4 regions of the Streptomyces sp. NPDC026092 genome follow, and region 3 is predicted to be linked to each of the others. Evidence: riboswitches for the same ligand, from Rfam matches in the RefSeq annotation. Region 3 holds a riboswitch; each other region holds the start of a gene.
The links. Region 3 has a riboswitch for cobalamin ahead of cobN (cobaltochelatase subunit CobN). Riboswitches for the same ligand answer to the same signal wherever they lie in the genome.

Region 1 (3,748 bases), on a different contig from region 3:
GTCCCCGCCCACACCGCGAGCTCCTCCGCCGTGCGCGGACCGGGCGCGTCCGGGGCGAGCAGGCCGTGGGCGCGGAGGAGGCGGGTGACCGCCATGCCCCATGGGCGGCGCAGGCGGGCCGCGTCCAGGAGCGCGTCGTCGGCGAGCAGCGTCTCGATGGGGCCCGTCCGCAGGCCCTCCGGGGTGAGGACCGCGGCCTCGTCGGCCCAGCGCAGCGCCAGGTCGACGTCGTGGGTCGCCATCACCAGCGTCGTACCGGCGTCGCGCAGCCGGCCGAGCACCTCCAGGAGCCGCTCCTGCCCGTGCGGATCGAGCCCGGCGGTCGGCTCGTCCATGATGAGGACCCGGGGGCGCATCGCCACGGCGCCCGCGATCGCCGCCCGCTTCCGCTGCCCGTACGAGAGCAGATGCGTCGGCCGGTCCTCAAGGGCGGCGATGTCCAGCGCCTCCAGGGCCTCGCGCACCCGGAGCCGTACCTCCTCCTCCGGAAGCCCCAGGTTCATCGGCCCGAACGACACGTCCTGCCCGACCGAGGCCGCGAAGAGCTGGTCGTCCGGGTCCTGGACCACCAGCTGCACGGTCGTCCGCAGCCGCGTCAGCCCCTTCCGGTCGTACGACACCTCCGTACCGTCGAGCCGGAGCGCCCCGCCGCCGCAGCGCAGGCCGCCGCTCAGGAGCCGCAGCAGCGTCGTCTTGCCGCCGCCGTTGCGGCCGAGCAGCGCGAGCGCCCGGCCCTCCGGCACGGCGAAGTCGACGCCGTCGAGGACGACCGGGCCGTCCTCGTAGGCGAACGTGGCCTTCACCAGTTCCACGACAGGGGGTGCGGGGCTCACGGCAGGGACCTTTCCAGTACGAGAGTGAGGGCGACGAGCCCGGTGAGCAGGCCGGCCGTCGAGGCGAGGAAGCGGCCCGAGACCGCGGCCTCGGGCACCAGGACGCGCAGCGTCCCGTCGTAGCCGCGTCCGGCGAGCCCGGTCTGCAGCCGCTGCGCCCGGTCGAAGGCGCGGACGAACGCCGTCGCGCCGAGCCCGGCGAGCGAACGCCAGGTCGCCGCCCGGGTCGTCAGCCCGAGGCGGGCCGCCTGCGCCTGTCGGATCTTGGATATGGAATCCAAAAGGAGAAAGCTGATCCGGTACATCACCAGCGCCACGTCCACCACGGGCGCCGGCACCCCGGCCCGTACAAGCCGGGGCAGCAGGTCCGAGACGGGCGTCGTGAAGGCGAACAGCAGGACGCCCAGAGACGCCGACGAGGTCCGCAGCAGCAGCTCACCGGCGCGGACCGGACCGTCGTGCGCGAACACGACGAGCCCCCGCGCCCCGCCCACCTCGAACAGGAGCGGGATCGCCCCCGTCACGCAGAAGCCCAACGGGATGCGGAACGCGCGCCACAGCTGACGCCCCGGCACCCCCGCGGGGCCGAGGAGGACGGCGAGGGTGGCCGCCGCGACCAGGACGGCACCCGGCCACGGCGGCAGACAGACCGCGCACAGTGTCAGGCCGAAGCCGAGGACGGCTTTCTCGCACGGGTGACGGCGGCGCCAGCGACTGCTGTGCGCCGCCGCGTCGATCGGCAGCACCGGCGGCGGTTACGCGTCGCCGGACGCTGCCGAGCCGGACGCCGCCCCCGACCGCAGCGCCTTCGCCTCGGCGCGGGCCTCGCCCTGCTTACGGCCCCGGTGCACGCCGAAGTAGTACGCCAGCACACCGGCGCCGAGCGCGGCCTGAAGGGAGAACAGCGCCGACTCGATCTCGCCGGAGGGGGGCTCGTAGAGCGGGCTGAACCACGGCTCGTAGTCGGGAGCGATCTCCGTGATCGCCGCCTCCGCCTCGCCGTCCGCGCCCGCGAACGGCTCCTCCTTGTGGTCGCCGAGGCCCAGGACCAGCGGGAGCACCGCAAGGGCCGCGACGACGAGCAGGAGCAGGGAGTTGATCTTCGCGTTCCGGCTCATCAGGCGCTCGCCTCCGCGTTCTCGTTCTTCTTCCGGGACGGGAGCAGGACCCCGAGCCGGGTCAGGTCCGCCTTGCTGGACTGCGTGAGCAGCCGCATCACGAGGACCGTGAGCAGACCCTCGCTGACGGCGAGCGGCAGCTGCGTGACCGCGAAGATGGAACCGAACTTGGCGAGCGCCCCGACCACACCGCTGCCCGGGTCGGGGAAGGCCAGCGCGAGCTGGACGCTGGTCACGCAGTACGTCGACAGGTCCGCGACGAACGCGCCGAAGAACACGCTCACCATGAGCGGGACGTCGAACCGGCGCAGCAGCCAGTACGTACCGAATCCGGCCCATGGCCCGACGATCGCCATCGAGAACACGTTGGCGCCGAGCGTGGTGAGCCCGCCGTGCGCGAGCAGCAGCGCCTGGAACAACAGGGTGATCGTGCCCAGGACCGCCATCACCGGCGGACGGAACAGGATGGCGCCCAGGCCCGTGCCGGTCGGGTGCGAGCAACTGCCCGTGACCGACGGGATCTTGAGCGCGGACAGGACGAACGTGAACGCGCCGGACGCGCCGAGCAGCAGAGTGGACTCGGGGTTGGCCTTGACCTCACGGGTCAGCGCGCGGACGCCGTGGACGACGAAGGGAGCGGACGCGACGCCCCAGGCGGCCGCGTGCAACGGGGGTAGATACCCCTCGGCTATATGCATGGTTGGGAGACCCTCTCCAGCACCTCGTGGATGGACAACGCACCTTGGCCGGTCTCCTGGCTGACGGGTCATGCCGCCGCGGCTCCGCCTTCCCACACCGCCGCGGTCTCCCGCAGTGGTCCAGTGGCTTCCCCGGAGGGATGGAGCCGGACTTCCCGATCACAGTGGCGAGGGCCGCACCGGTACCGCACCGGTTTCCCGTACACCAAGGCGCTGTGACATTAGTGGGTTGACCAGGTACATCACAACACGGGTACGCCCCCGGACGGTGTGCGACGGATCTCGCGCGCGCCCCCTCACCCCCTCGTGCCCCTCGCTCACTCCTTCCGGTAGGTGTACGCCTCAGCCGCCGCGGCCGTCACCGCGTCCAGGTCTCCGCCCGCGCTCGCGGTGACGAGCGCGGCGACGGCACCTTCGACGAAGGGCGCGTCCACGAGACGTGCCCCCTCAGGCAGCTCGTCCCCTTCGGCGAGGAGCGCCTTGACGGTCAGGACGGCGCTGCCGAGGTCGACGAGGAGGGCCACGCCGGCACCCTCGTCGACCGCCCGCGCCGCCTCGACGATCCGCTCGGAGCTGGTGCCGAGCCCGCCGTCGGGGGTGCCTCCGGCGGCGGCGACCGGCGCGGTCGCCGCGCCGCCCGCGAGCCCCCGGGCCAGGGCGGCGACGGAGTCGGCCACGGCCGCGCTGTGCGAGACCAGCACGATGCCCACCTGACCGGTCATGCGGCGGCCACCTCCGCGAGCGCGGCGATCAGCAGCGCCGACGACGTTGCCCCGGGGTCCTGATGCCCGACCGACCGCTCACCCAGATAGCTCGCCCGGCCCTTGCGCGCCCGCAGGGGTACGGTCGCGAGGGCGCCGGCCTCGGCCGCGTCCCGGGCGGCGGCGAAGGAGGTGCCGAGCGCCTCGGCGGCGGGCACGAGCGCGTCCAGCATCGTTTTGTCGCCGACCTGGGCCCCGCCGAGTTGACCGACGGCGGCGACCCCGGTGGCCAGCGCCGCCGCAAGGTCCTGCCGCGTCACCGTGCCGGCCTCGCCGAGTGCCTTGCCGGTGCGGCGCAGGAGCGTCCCGTACAGCGGCCCGGACGCCCCGCCCACGGT
Region 2 (3,748 bases), on a different contig from region 3:
GGCGCACCCCAGCTCCTGCGCGGCCGAGCCGCCGGCCTCGTGGTACGGCAGCGCGTCCACGGTCAGCGCCCGCAGGCCCGGGTACTCCTCGACGCAGCGCCTGGCGAGGCCGACGGCGGGGGAGAGGTCGTGGGGCCGGCCCGTGCGGGCCTCCAGGCCGAGGGGGTCGGCGCCCAGGTTGCCGCGCGCCGCCTCCGGGGCGACGCCCCGCTCCTCGTACAGTCCGAGCAGCTCGCGCGAGGTCGCCTCCACGTCCTGCCCGGCGTCGAGGACGACGGGCGCGAGGTCGAGGTAGACGCCGTCGAGGGTCCGGCCGAGGCTGCCGAGGGGGATGCCGCCCTCGCCGACGACCAGCCAGAGCGAGGTGACGCCGTTCTCCAGGTCGGCGAGGACCGTCCCGGCGTCCGCGGTGGTGTGCCGCTGGCGCACGTCCCAGCCGCCGACCGTGTTCCCCTCGGGGCGCCCGGACCGTACGAAGGGCGCGAAGCCGGGCAGGCCGGGCTCGGGGGCGGTGTCCTCGGCGGCATAGAGGGGACGGACGCGGAGCGCGTCCTCCAGGGCGGTGGACAGGGCGTCCTCGGCCGCCGGGCCCTCCACGTCCTTGCCCGACTTGCGCAGTACCCCGGCTACCAGGTGCTGCCACTGTTCACGGGACGCGTCGGGGAATTCGGCGGCGAGGGCGAGCCCGTCGTCGGGAAGGACTGTCATGCTCGGATGTTAGGACAGCTCGCTCAGATGACAGCAGTGCACACCGCTGTGACCTTGCCCTCTCCAAGCAGGTCTTGAAGCCGCGGGCGACTCCGCTCTACTAAGGGGTGTCGCAGGTTCACCCGGCCGGGGGTGGATTTACTAGGACGTCCAACTATATAGTCGCGGCGAAGGCCCGCGGTGCAGGGAAGCCGGTGTGATTCCGGCGCGGTCCCGCCACTGTGACCGGGGAGTACGCCGTCGAGCAGCACGCCACTGACGAGCGATGTCGGGAAGGCGGACGGCGCGCGCTGATCCGGGAGTCAGGATACCGGCCGCGGGATGTTCCGTGTTGTCCACGAGGATGGAGCTGACACGCATGGCACCGGTGCGCCCGCACACTCCCCGCGGATCCGGCCGACGGGCACCCGCCCGTCCAGGACCCCGTCGAGTGGGATCCCACCACCCCACGACCGTCAGGACCTGACGGCGCCTCGCCATTCGCGCTCTCGCGCCGTGCACCGCCACCACGCCGCCGCATCATCACGCCCACCGGCGTGCGCGGACGTGGCGGCCCCCGGCGCGCCATCCGGATCACCTGACGAGAGCAGGCACTCATGGTCCGCGCACAAGACGCCACCACCGTCCGCGAGTTGACCCACTTCATCGGCGGCAGGCACACCCCGGGAACCTCGGGCGCCTACGGCGACGTGTACGACCCCAACACCGGCCAGGTCCAGGCCCGCGTCCCCCTCGCGAACCGGGCCGAGACCGAGGCCGCCGTCGCCGACGCCGCCCGGGCGCAGCGCGACTGGGCCGCCTGGAACCCGCAGCGCCGCGCCCGCGTCCTCCTGCGCTTCCTCCAGCTGGTCGAGCAGGAGAAGGACGGCCTCGCCCGGCTGCTCTCCTCCGAGCACGGCAAAACCGTCGCCGACGCCCACGGAGACCTCCAACGCGGCCTGGAGGTCGTGGAGTTCGCCGCCGGCATCCCGCACCTCCTCAAGGGCGAGTTCACCGACAACGCGGGGACCGGCATCGACGTCCACTCGCTGCGCTCCCCGCTCGGCGTCGTCGCCGGCATCACCCCGTTCAACTTCCCCGCGATGATCCCGCTCTGGAAGGCCGCCCCCGCCCTGGCCTGCGGAAACGCCTTCATCCTCAAGCCCTCGGAGCGCGACCCCTCCGTACCGCTGCGGCTCGCGGAGCTCTTCCTTGAGGCGGGTCTTCCGGCGGGCGTCCTCAACGTCGTCAACGGCGGCAGGGAAGCCGTCGACACCCTCCTCGACGATCCCCGCGTCGCCGCCCTCGGCTTCGTCGGCTCCACCCCCGTCGCCGCGCACCTCTACGCCACCGCCGCCGCCCACGGCAAGCGCGCCCAGTGCTTCGGCGGTGCCAAGAACCACATGATCGTGATGCCGGACGCCGACCTCGACCAGGCCGTCGACGCCCTCATCGGCGCAGGCTACGGCTCGGCCGGCGAGCGGTGCATGGCCGTCTCGGTCGCCGTCCCCGTCGGCGAGGACACCGCCGACGCCCTCGTCGCCCGGCTGAAGGAGCGCATCGGCACGCTGAGGATCGGCCGGAGCGACGACCCGGACGCCGACTTCGGGCCGCTCGTCGGCCCCGACGCCGTCGACCGGGTCCGCAAGTACATCGGCATCGGCGTCGAGGAAGGCGCCGAACTCGTGGTCGACGGGCGCGACTTCGCCCTCCCCGGGCACGAGGGCGGCTTCTTCGCCGGGGCGTCCCTGTTCGACCGGGTCACCCCGGACATGCGCGTGTACCAGGAGGAGATCTTCGGCCCCGTGCTCTGCGTGGTCCGCGCCGCCGACTACGAGGAGGCCCTGCGGCTGCCCAGCGAGCACCTCTACGGCAACGGCGTGGCGATCTTCACGCGGGACGGCGACACCGCCCGCGACTTCACCCGGCGCGTCGACACCGGCATGGTCGGCGTCAACGTGCCCATCCCGGTGCCGGTGGCGTACCACACCTTCGGCGGCTGGAAGCGGTCCGGCTTCGGCGACCTGAACCAGCACGGACCGGACGCCATCCGCTTCTACACCCGCACCAAGACCGTGACCTCGCGCTGGCCCGCCGGGCTCCGCGAGGGCGCGAGCTTCACCCTCCCCACGATGGGCTGAGCGACCATGACCACGACCCTGCTCACCGAGGACCAGCGGGCCCTGGTCGAGACCACCCTCGACTTCGCCCAGGACCACCTCGCCCCGCACGCCCTGGATTGGGACCGCGACAAGCACTTCCCCGTCGACGTCCTGCGCAAGGCCGCCGGACTCGGACTCGGCGGCGTCTACGTCCGCGAGGAGTCCGGCGGCTCCGGCCTCACCCGCTCCGACGGCGTCCTCGTCTTCGAGACCCTCGCCTCCGGCTGCCCGTCCATCGCGGGCTACCTCTCCATCCACAACATGGTCGCCTGGATGGTCGACCACTACGGCGACGACACCCAGCGCCGACGCCGGCTCCCGCGCCTGTGCGCCATGGACGACCTGGCCAGCTACTGCCTCACCGAGCCCGGCGCCGGATCGGACGCCGCCGCGCTCACCACCCGGGCCGTGCGCGACGGCGACCACTGGGTGCTCACCGGCGTCAAGCAGTTCATCTCCGGGGCGGGCGCCTCGCAGCTGTACCTGGTGATGGCCCGCACCGGGGGCGACGGCGCCGACGGCGTCTCCGCGTTCCTTGTCGACAAGGACGACCCCGGGCTCTCCTTCGGACCCGACGAGCGCAAGATGGGCTGGAACGCCCAGCCCACCCGCCAGGTCGTCCTCGATGCCGTCCGGGTCCCCGCCGACCGGCTCCTCGGGGTCGAGGGCCAGGGCTTCCGCATCGCCATGAACGGCCTGAACGGCGGCCGGCTCGGCATCGCGGCCTGCTCCCTCGGCGGGGCCCGCAGCGCCCTCGACCGCAGCCTCACGCACCTCGCCGACCGGCAGGCGTTCGGGCGGCGGCTCCTCGACGCCCAGGGCCTCCGCTTCCGTCTCGCCGACATGGCGACCGAACTCACCGCCGCCCGCGCCCTGGTCCAGCAGGCCGCCCACGCCCT
Region 3 (3,748 bases):
ATGATCGTCAGGACCTCCTCCGCCTCGCACAGCGGCTCCCCGAGCCGGGCGGCAGCCGCGCTGACCGAGGTGACACCGGGGATGACGGTCGTGTCGTAGCGGTCCGCGAGCCGCTTGTGCATGTGCTGGTACGAGCCGTAGAAGAGCGGGTCGCCCTCCGCGAGCACGGCGACCGTGCGACCGGCGTCCAGGTGGGCGGCGAGCCGGGCGGCGGCCTCCGCGTAGAAGTCGTCGAGGGCGCCCCGGTAGCCGCCGGGGTGGTCCGTGGTCTCGACCGTGAGCGGGTACATCAGCCGCTCCTCGATCTGGTCGGCACGGATGTGCTCGGCCGCTATCGAGCGCGCGATGGACCGGCCGTGCCGGGCCGAGTGGTACGCGATCACGTCGGCGCCCGCGATGGCCCTGACGGCCGCGAGCGTGAGCAGCTCCGGGTCGCCGGGCCCGAGGCCGACCCCGTACAGCTTGCCGGTCGTGGACCCGCTCATGCCTGGATCTCCGCTTCGTGGGCGAGGGCGTTGATCGCGGCGGCGGTCATGGCGCTGCCGCCGCGCCGGCCGCGTACGACGAGGTAGTCGAGGCCGAGAGTCTGGGCCGCCAGGGCCTCCTTGGACTCGGCGGCGCCGATGAACCCGACCGGGATGCCGAGGACGGCGGCGGGCTTGCCCGCGCCCTTGGCGACCATCTCCAGGAGGTGGAAGAGGGCGGTGGGCGCGTTGCCGATGGCGACGACGGAGCCTTCGAGGCGGTCGCGCCAGAGTTCGAGGGCGGCGGCGCTGCGGGTGGTGCCGAGTTCGGCGGCGAGCGCGGGCACGGACGGGTCGGAGAGCGTGCAGACGACCTCGTTGTCGGCGGGCAGCCGCTTGCGGGTGACGCCGCTGGCGACCATCTGCGCGTCGCACAGGATCGGCGCGCCGGCGCGCAGCGCGTCCCGGGCGCGGGTGACGACCTGCGGGGAGTGCGCGATGTCGCGGACGAGGTCGGTCATGCCGCAGGCGTGGATCATGCGGACGGCGACCTGGGCGACGTCGGCGGGCAGCCCCCCGAGGTCCGCCTCGGCGCGGATCGTGGCAAAGGACTGGCGGTAGATCTCCGCGCCGTCCTTCTCGTAGTCGAACATCCTGGTGCTCTCGCTCATCTCGTGGTTGCTGAGGGGACGCGGGCCGCCGCGACGGCTTCGGGGAGGTCGGTACGGAGGGTGGGGCGCCCGGCCACGAGGTACGCGCCCTCGCCGGTGGCGACGACGTCGACCCACGCGGGGGCCTGCGGGTGACCGCAGCGCCGCTCGCACCCGGAGAAGTGGACGGGGAGCCCCCGGTGGCCGGGAACGTCGCCCGGGACGGCGTCCGCGCGCACGTCGGCGAGGGACTTGGCGCAGCCGGGAAGCCCGGTGCAGGCGCCGACGCCGGCCCAGGGGGAGCGGGGGTCGGTGATGAGCCCGTACGCGTCGAGCTCGCCCAGCCGGCGCGCGACGGCGCCTTGGTCGGCGAGGCCGGTGACGACGGCCCCGCGCCAGGGGGTGAGCCGCACCTCGCCCCCGCTCGCGGCGAGCGCCCGCAGCTGGGCGGCGGTCAGCCGGCCGAGGGGCGCGAGGACGTGCAGGGCGTGCGGGCCGAGGGGGCCGGGGGTGACGGGTTCGCACTGTGGAAGCTCGACCGAGGACGCTTGGACCTCGATCCCGGCCCCCGCGAGGGCGGCCGCCGGCTCCGGCTCGTGCCCCTCCGGCAGCTCCCGCACCCGCCAGGCCCCGTTCCCGGCGGTCCGGGCGGCGTCCAGGAAGGCGCCGGCTGCGGCGAGCGCGGCCCGGGGCGCGTCGGCGGCGGGGACGCGGACGACCTGGTCGCCGACCCGCACCCGTACCGAACCCTCTCCTGCGATCAACGTCACATCTCCGCCGAGCCCGGCCACATCGCCGCGCCCGTCGTCCAGGACGAAGAGGAACCGGCCGGACAGGGCCGCCGTCCAGGGCCGTGCGCACAGCAGCGCGTCCAGCTCGCGGGCCCACAACTGCACGTCACCGTGGCCGAGTCCGTCGAGCCCGGCCGCCGGCGAGGCCACGATGTTCCGGACCCGCTCATGGGTCGGGGAGGGCAGCAGCCCGGCCTCCGAGAGCCGCTCGGCCAGCTCGCCCCCGCACCCTTCACCGAGCCCGCGCAGCTCCACGTTCCCTCGGGAGGTGACACTGACCCGTCCGTCGCCGAGATCTTCCGTGACCGACGCGAGCACGCCGACCTGACGTACCGTCAAAACCCCTGCGGGCAGCCGGAGTCGAGCGAGTCGCCCGTCGTCGGCGGCGTGCAGCCGAAGCGCCCCGGGGCAGGCGTCACCACGGTCCCGTACGGGCGGTTCGCCCGGGTTGGGTGTTGTGGGTGGGGTGGGCGGCATGGCGGCGAGCATACCCACGTCGTCAGCGGCCCAGACCCGGCCCCGAAGAGGCACGATCTACTATGCAGATCGGCATGGGGTCCCAGGACCCCGGGGAGGAAGCCCGGTGAGAATCCGGCGCGGTCCCGCCACTGTGAGCCAGGTTCCGGAAGGAGCCGGGTGAGTCAGGAACTCCTGCCGTCCACACGACCACCCGGGGCGCGGACAACCCCGAGGAAGGCCTGCGCACGCATGCGAATTCTGTTGCTGTCGCACTCCGACACCGACCTGCTCAGCGCCCGCGCGGCCGGCGGTCCGGTCGCGTACCGGTTCGCCAACCCCTCCCGGCTCTCCCTGGACGACCTGCCCGGTCTCCTCGAAGGCGCCGACCTCGTGCTCGTCCGGCTCCTCGGCGGGCTGCGGGCCTGGGAGGACGGCCTCGACGCGCTGCGCGCCGCCGGGAAGCCGCTGGTCGTGCTCTCCGGCGAACAGGCCCCGGACGCCCAGCTCATGGAGGCCTCCACCGTTCCCGTCGGCGTCGCCACCGAGGCCCACGCCTACCTGGCGCACGGCGGACCGGCCAACCTGGAGCAGCTCGCCCGGTTCCTCTCCGACACCGTGCTGCTGACCGGCCACGGCTTCGAGGCCCCGGCCGCCGCGCCGACCTGGGGGCCGCTGGAGCGCACGGCCCGGACGACCGACGGCCCGACCGTCGCCGTGCTGTACTACCGCGCCCACCACATGAGCGGGAACACCGCCTTCGTCGACTCCCTCTGCGAGGCGATCGAGGACGCCGGCGCCCGCGCCCTGCCGCTGTACGTCGCCTCCCTGCGCGCGCCCGAGCCCGAGCTGATCGAGACGCTCAAGCGCGCGGACGCGATCGTCACCACGGTGCTCGCCGCCGGTGGCACCAAGCCCGCCGAGGCGCAGGCCGGCGGCGACGAGGACGCCTGGGACGCGGGCGCGCTCGCCGCCCTCGACGTACCGATCCTGCAGGCGCTCTGCCTGACCGGTTCGCGCGCGGCCTGGGAGGAGAACGACGAGGGCCTGTCGCCGCTGGACGCGGCCAGTCAGGTCGCCGTGCCCGAGTTCGACGGCCGCCTGATCACCGTCCCGTTCTCCTTCAAGGAGATCGACGAGGACGGGCTCCCGGCGTACGTCGCCGACACCGAGCGCGCCGCCCGCGTCGCCGGGATCGCCGTGCGCCATGCCCGGCTGCGGCACATCCCGAACGCCGAGAAGAAGCTCGCGCTCGTCCTCTCCGCGTACCCGACGAAGCACTCCCGGATCGGCAACGCGGTCGGCCTGGACACCCCCGCCTCCGCCGTCGCGCTGCTGCGGCGCCTGATCGCCGAGGGGTACGACTTCGGGGCCGAGGACGACATCC
Region 4 (3,748 bases), on a different contig from region 3:
GGGACTCCGCGCGTGAGGCCAGGTCGGCCCGGTTGGCGGCCAGTTCGGCGGCGATCGCGGGGGTGCCGTGGGACAGGCCCTTGGCGAGCGTGACCACCTCGGCGGTCTTCTGCCGGGCGAAGGCGAGCCAGCGCAGGATCTGCGGGTCGATGTCCCGCTCGGCGGCGGCGTCGAGGGGGACGTGCAGCAGGGAGCAGGAGGCCGCCACGTCGACCCGGTCGGCGAGCCCGAGCAGGGTGCCGAGGGTCGTCAGGGACTTCGCCAGATCGTTGACCCAGATGTTCCGGCCGTCGACCACGCCGGCGACCAGGCGCTTGCCCGGCAGCCCGCCCACGGCCGCGAGGGCCTCCAGGTTGGCGGCGGCGGAGCCGGTGAAGTCGAGCGCGAGCCCCTCGACGGGGGCTTTGGCGAGCACGGGCAGGGCCTCGCCGAGCCGGTCGAAGTACGAGGCGACCAGCAGCTTCGGCCGGTCCGTACGGCCACCGAGTTCGCGGTGGGCACGGGCGGCGGCGTTCAGCTCGGCCGGGGTGCGGTCCTGGACCAGGGCGGGCTCGTCGAGCTGCACCCACTCGGCGCCCGCGGCCCGCAGGTCGGCGAGGACCTCGGCGTACACCGGCAGCAGCCGGTCGAGGAGCGTCAGCGGGTCGAAGTCGGCGGCCACCCCGGGCGCGGGCTTGGCGAGCAGCAGATACGTCACGGGGCCGACGAGGACCGGACGGGCCGTCAGGCCGAGGGAGAGGGCCTCCGTCAGCTCGGCGACCTGCTTGGTCGAGTCGGCCGTGAAGACCGTGTCCGGCCCCAATTCGGGTACCAGATAGTGGTAGTTGGTGTCGAACCACTTGGTCATCTCCAGCGGCGCGACGTCCTGCGTACCGCGCGCCATGGCGAAGTAGCCGTCGAGCCGATCGGCGGAGACTGCGTCGCGGTGCCGCGCGGGGATCGCGCCGACCATGACGGTGGTGTCCAGGACGTGGTCGTAGAGGGAGAAGTCGCCGGTCGGCACCTCGTGGACGCCCGCCTCGGCGAGCCGGCTCCATTGGGTGCGGCGCAGTTCGGCGGCGGTGGACCGGAGGGCGTCGGCGGTGACGCGGCCCTTCCAGTACCCCTCGATCGCCTTCTTCAGTTCCCGGTGCTGCCCCTGACGGGGGTAGCCGTACACGGTGGCCCGTGCTGCCGCGGCTGCGGGCTTGGTGGTCACGGAGATCTCCTTCGCGAGATGAATCCCTGAGATCCCGGCGACGGGACGAGAGCGCGAAGGGGAGACCGACCGGACGGCCGACCTCGCGCCGTACGCGCGTGTCTCCGTCTCGTGTGGTCGCCGACCCACCCTCGAGGTCACCGGAATGTCCGCGCACGCATGGTCCGTACGCGGGCAGTTGGCAGGTCTTCGGACTCGCGGGCACATCCTCCACGGGGGAGGACACCTACTGGCCGTCGCTTCCCAGACCCGTACGGGTCCAGTGCGTATGACGGCGGTCGTTCCCGCTCACCGCTGCGGGGCAGTCCCGGATTCCCACCGGGTTCCCTCTTACGACGCATCCCATCCGGCTGACGGGGCGAACCAGCTGCACCGGCCACCCTAAGGGGCTGGCCGGCGCCGTGTCGGGAGATGCCCACCATGCGGATGGTGAGGTGAGACACGCCCGTCGGTCCGCCCCGCCGGTCCGCCCGGTCCGTCGCCCGGTCGGTCCGCCCGTGGTCCGGGCTCAGCCCCGGCCCGCGTACGGGTGGAACCCCCGGCCCGTCTTGCGGCCGAGCAGCCCCGCCTCCACCATCCGCTGGAGCAGCGGGGGCGGCGCGTAGAGAGGCTCCTTGAACTCCTCGTACAGCGACTCCGCGATCGAGGCGACGGTGTCGAGACCGATGAGGTCGGCCAGCTTCAGCGGGCCCATCGGGTGGGCGCAGCCCAGCTCCATGCCGGCGTCGATGTCGGCGGCGGTGGCGAAGCCGGACTCGGCCATGCGGATCGCGGCGAGGAGGTACGGCACGAGCAGCGCGTTGACGACGAACCCGGCCCGGTCCTGCGAGCGGACGACCGTCTTGCCGAGGACGTCCGTCGCGAAGCGCTCCACGCGGGCGACCGTGTCCGGCGCGGTGTGCAGCGAGCTCACGACCTCCACCAGCGGCAGCACCGGCACGGGGTTGAAGAAGTGAAGGCCCACGACCCGGTCGGCGCGGCTCGTCGCCATGCCGAGGCGCATCACGGGCAGCGAGGAGGTGTTGGTCGCCAGGACCGCCGACGGATCCTCGACGATTTTGTCGAGACGGATGAACACCTCGGTCTTCGCGTCCGCGTTCTCGACGACGGCCTCGACCACGAGCTGGCGGTCGGCCAGCTCCTCGAGATCGCCCGTGAAGACGAGCCGGTCGAGGGCGCCTTGCGCCGCGGCCGGCTCCAGCTTGCCCCGGCGTACGGCGCGGTCCAGGGAGGCGGTCACCCGCTCCCGCGCGGCCCGTGCGGCCACGGCGTCCGTCTCGCAGACGATCGTGTGCCGTCCGGCCCGCGCGCAGACCTCCGCGATACCCGCCCCCATCTGGCCGCCGCCGACCACCCCGACGCGGGTGATCTCCTCGGCGCCCGTGATCGCGGCGCTCATGAGCGGGGCTCCGGGTGGTGCACGAGGTGCCGGGAGTAGGCGTCCGGGGTGAAGAACAGCGGCAACTCGCCGCTGAGGGCGTTTCGTTCGAAGATCGCCCCCACCTCCTCCAGCGGGGCCCACGGGTGCTGGGCGCCGAGCGTGTCGAGCTCCTCGTCGAGCAGCCGTACGACGGTCTCCCGGTCGATCAGCCGGTGCCGCACCCACTGCCAGATCTGGACGCGGGCGATCTCGGCGGTCGCCGCGTCCTCCATCAGCCCGTCCAGGGCGACGGCGCCCTGACCGCGCAGCCAGGCGGCGAAGTAGCCGAGCGCGACCGCGATGTTCGTGCGGAGGCCCTCCTGGGTGGGCGGTCCGCTGATCCGGCGTACCGACAGCAGGTCCGCCGGGGTGACCTCGACGTCGTCCCGCGTCCGGTGGATCTGGTCCGGCAGGTCGCCGAGCACGGCGTCGAACACCTCGCGGCAGACCGGGACGAGACCGGGATGGGCGACCCAGGAGCCGTCGAAGCCGTCCTCCGCCTCCCGCTCCTTGTCGAGCCGCACCTTGGCGAGCGCCGCCTCGTGGGCGGCCGGGTCCTTGCTCGGCACCTGGGCGGCCATCCCGCCGATCGCGTGCGCGCCGCGCTTGTGGCAGGTGCGCACCAGGAGTTCGGTGTAGGCCCGCATGAACGGCGCGGTCATGGTGACCTTCGCCCGGTCGGGCAGGAGGAAGTCGGTGCGGTGGCCGAAGGTCTTGATCAGGCTGAACAGGTAGTCCCAGCGGCCCGCGTTGAGACCCGAGCTGTGCTCGCGCAGCTCGTAGAGGATCTCCTCCATCTCGAAGGCGGCCGTGATCGTCTCGATGAGCACGGTGGCGCGGACCGTGCCCCGGGGGATGCCGAGGAGCTCCTGCGCCAGCAGGAACACGTCGTTCCACAGTCGGGCCTCGTACCGGTTCTCCAGCTTCGGGAGGTAGAAGTACGGGCCGTGGCCCGCGTCGATCTGGCGCTGCGCGCAGTGGAAGAAGTACAGGCCGAAGTCGACGAGCGAGGCGGGCACCGGGGCGCCGTCGAACTCCAGGTGCTCCTCCAGGAGGTGCCAGCCGCGCGGCCGGACGACGATCGTGGCGAGCCGGTCGCGGTCGGCGAGCCGGTACTCCTTGCCGTCCTC

Region 1: another riboswitch for cobalamin. It lies ahead of AB0F56_RS13840 (energy-coupling factor ABC transporter permease); the one in region 3 lies ahead of cobN (cobaltochelatase subunit CobN).
Region 2: another riboswitch for cobalamin. It lies ahead of AB0F56_RS01410 (CoA-acylating methylmalonate-semialdehyde dehydrogenase); the one in region 3 lies ahead of cobN (cobaltochelatase subunit CobN).
Region 4: another riboswitch for cobalamin. It lies ahead of metE (5-methyltetrahydropteroyltriglutamate--homocysteine S-methyltransferase); the one in region 3 lies ahead of cobN (cobaltochelatase subunit CobN).

The regions. Positions count from the first base shown of each region.
Region 1 is NZ_JBEZYN010000007.1:118,405-122,152, reverse strand. Features, by position in the region: gene AB0F56_RS13855 (ATP-binding cassette domain-containing protein) at 1-833, opposite strand, end outside; gene cbiQ (cobalt ECF transporter T component CbiQ) at 830-1,579, opposite strand; gene AB0F56_RS13845 (energy-coupling factor ABC transporter substrate-binding protein) at 1,589-1,951, opposite strand; gene AB0F56_RS13840 (energy-coupling factor ABC transporter permease) at 1,951-2,649, opposite strand; cobalamin riboswitch at 2,678-2,902, opposite strand; gene AB0F56_RS13835 (PTS fructose transporter subunit IIA) at 2,967-3,371, opposite strand; gene dhaL (dihydroxyacetone kinase subunit DhaL) at 3,368-3,748, opposite strand, start outside.
Region 2 is NZ_JBEZYN010000001.1:305,795-309,542, forward strand. Features, by position in the region: gene AB0F56_RS01405 (methylmalonyl-CoA mutase family protein) at 1-708, opposite strand, end outside; cobalamin riboswitch at 857-1,042, shown strand; gene AB0F56_RS01410 (CoA-acylating methylmalonate-semialdehyde dehydrogenase) at 1,305-2,828, shown strand; gene AB0F56_RS01415 (acyl-CoA dehydrogenase family protein) at 2,835-3,748, shown strand, end outside.
Region 3 is NZ_JBEZYN010000004.1:276,527-280,274, forward strand. Features, by position in the region: gene AB0F56_RS08555 (precorrin-2 C(20)-methyltransferase) at 1-485, opposite strand, end outside; gene AB0F56_RS08560 (precorrin-8X methylmutase) at 482-1,117, opposite strand; gene AB0F56_RS08565 (cobalamin biosynthesis protein CobG) at 1,132-2,382, opposite strand; cobalamin riboswitch at 2,438-2,577, shown strand; gene cobN (cobaltochelatase subunit CobN) at 2,614-3,748, shown strand, end outside.
Region 4 is NZ_JBEZYN010000001.1:313,748-317,495, forward strand. Features, by position in the region: gene metE (5-methyltetrahydropteroyltriglutamate--homocysteine S-methyltransferase) at 1-1,198, opposite strand, end outside; cobalamin riboswitch at 1,361-1,581, opposite strand; gene AB0F56_RS01440 (3-hydroxybutyryl-CoA dehydrogenase) at 1,707-2,597, opposite strand; gene aceB (malate synthase A) at 2,594-3,748, opposite strand, start outside.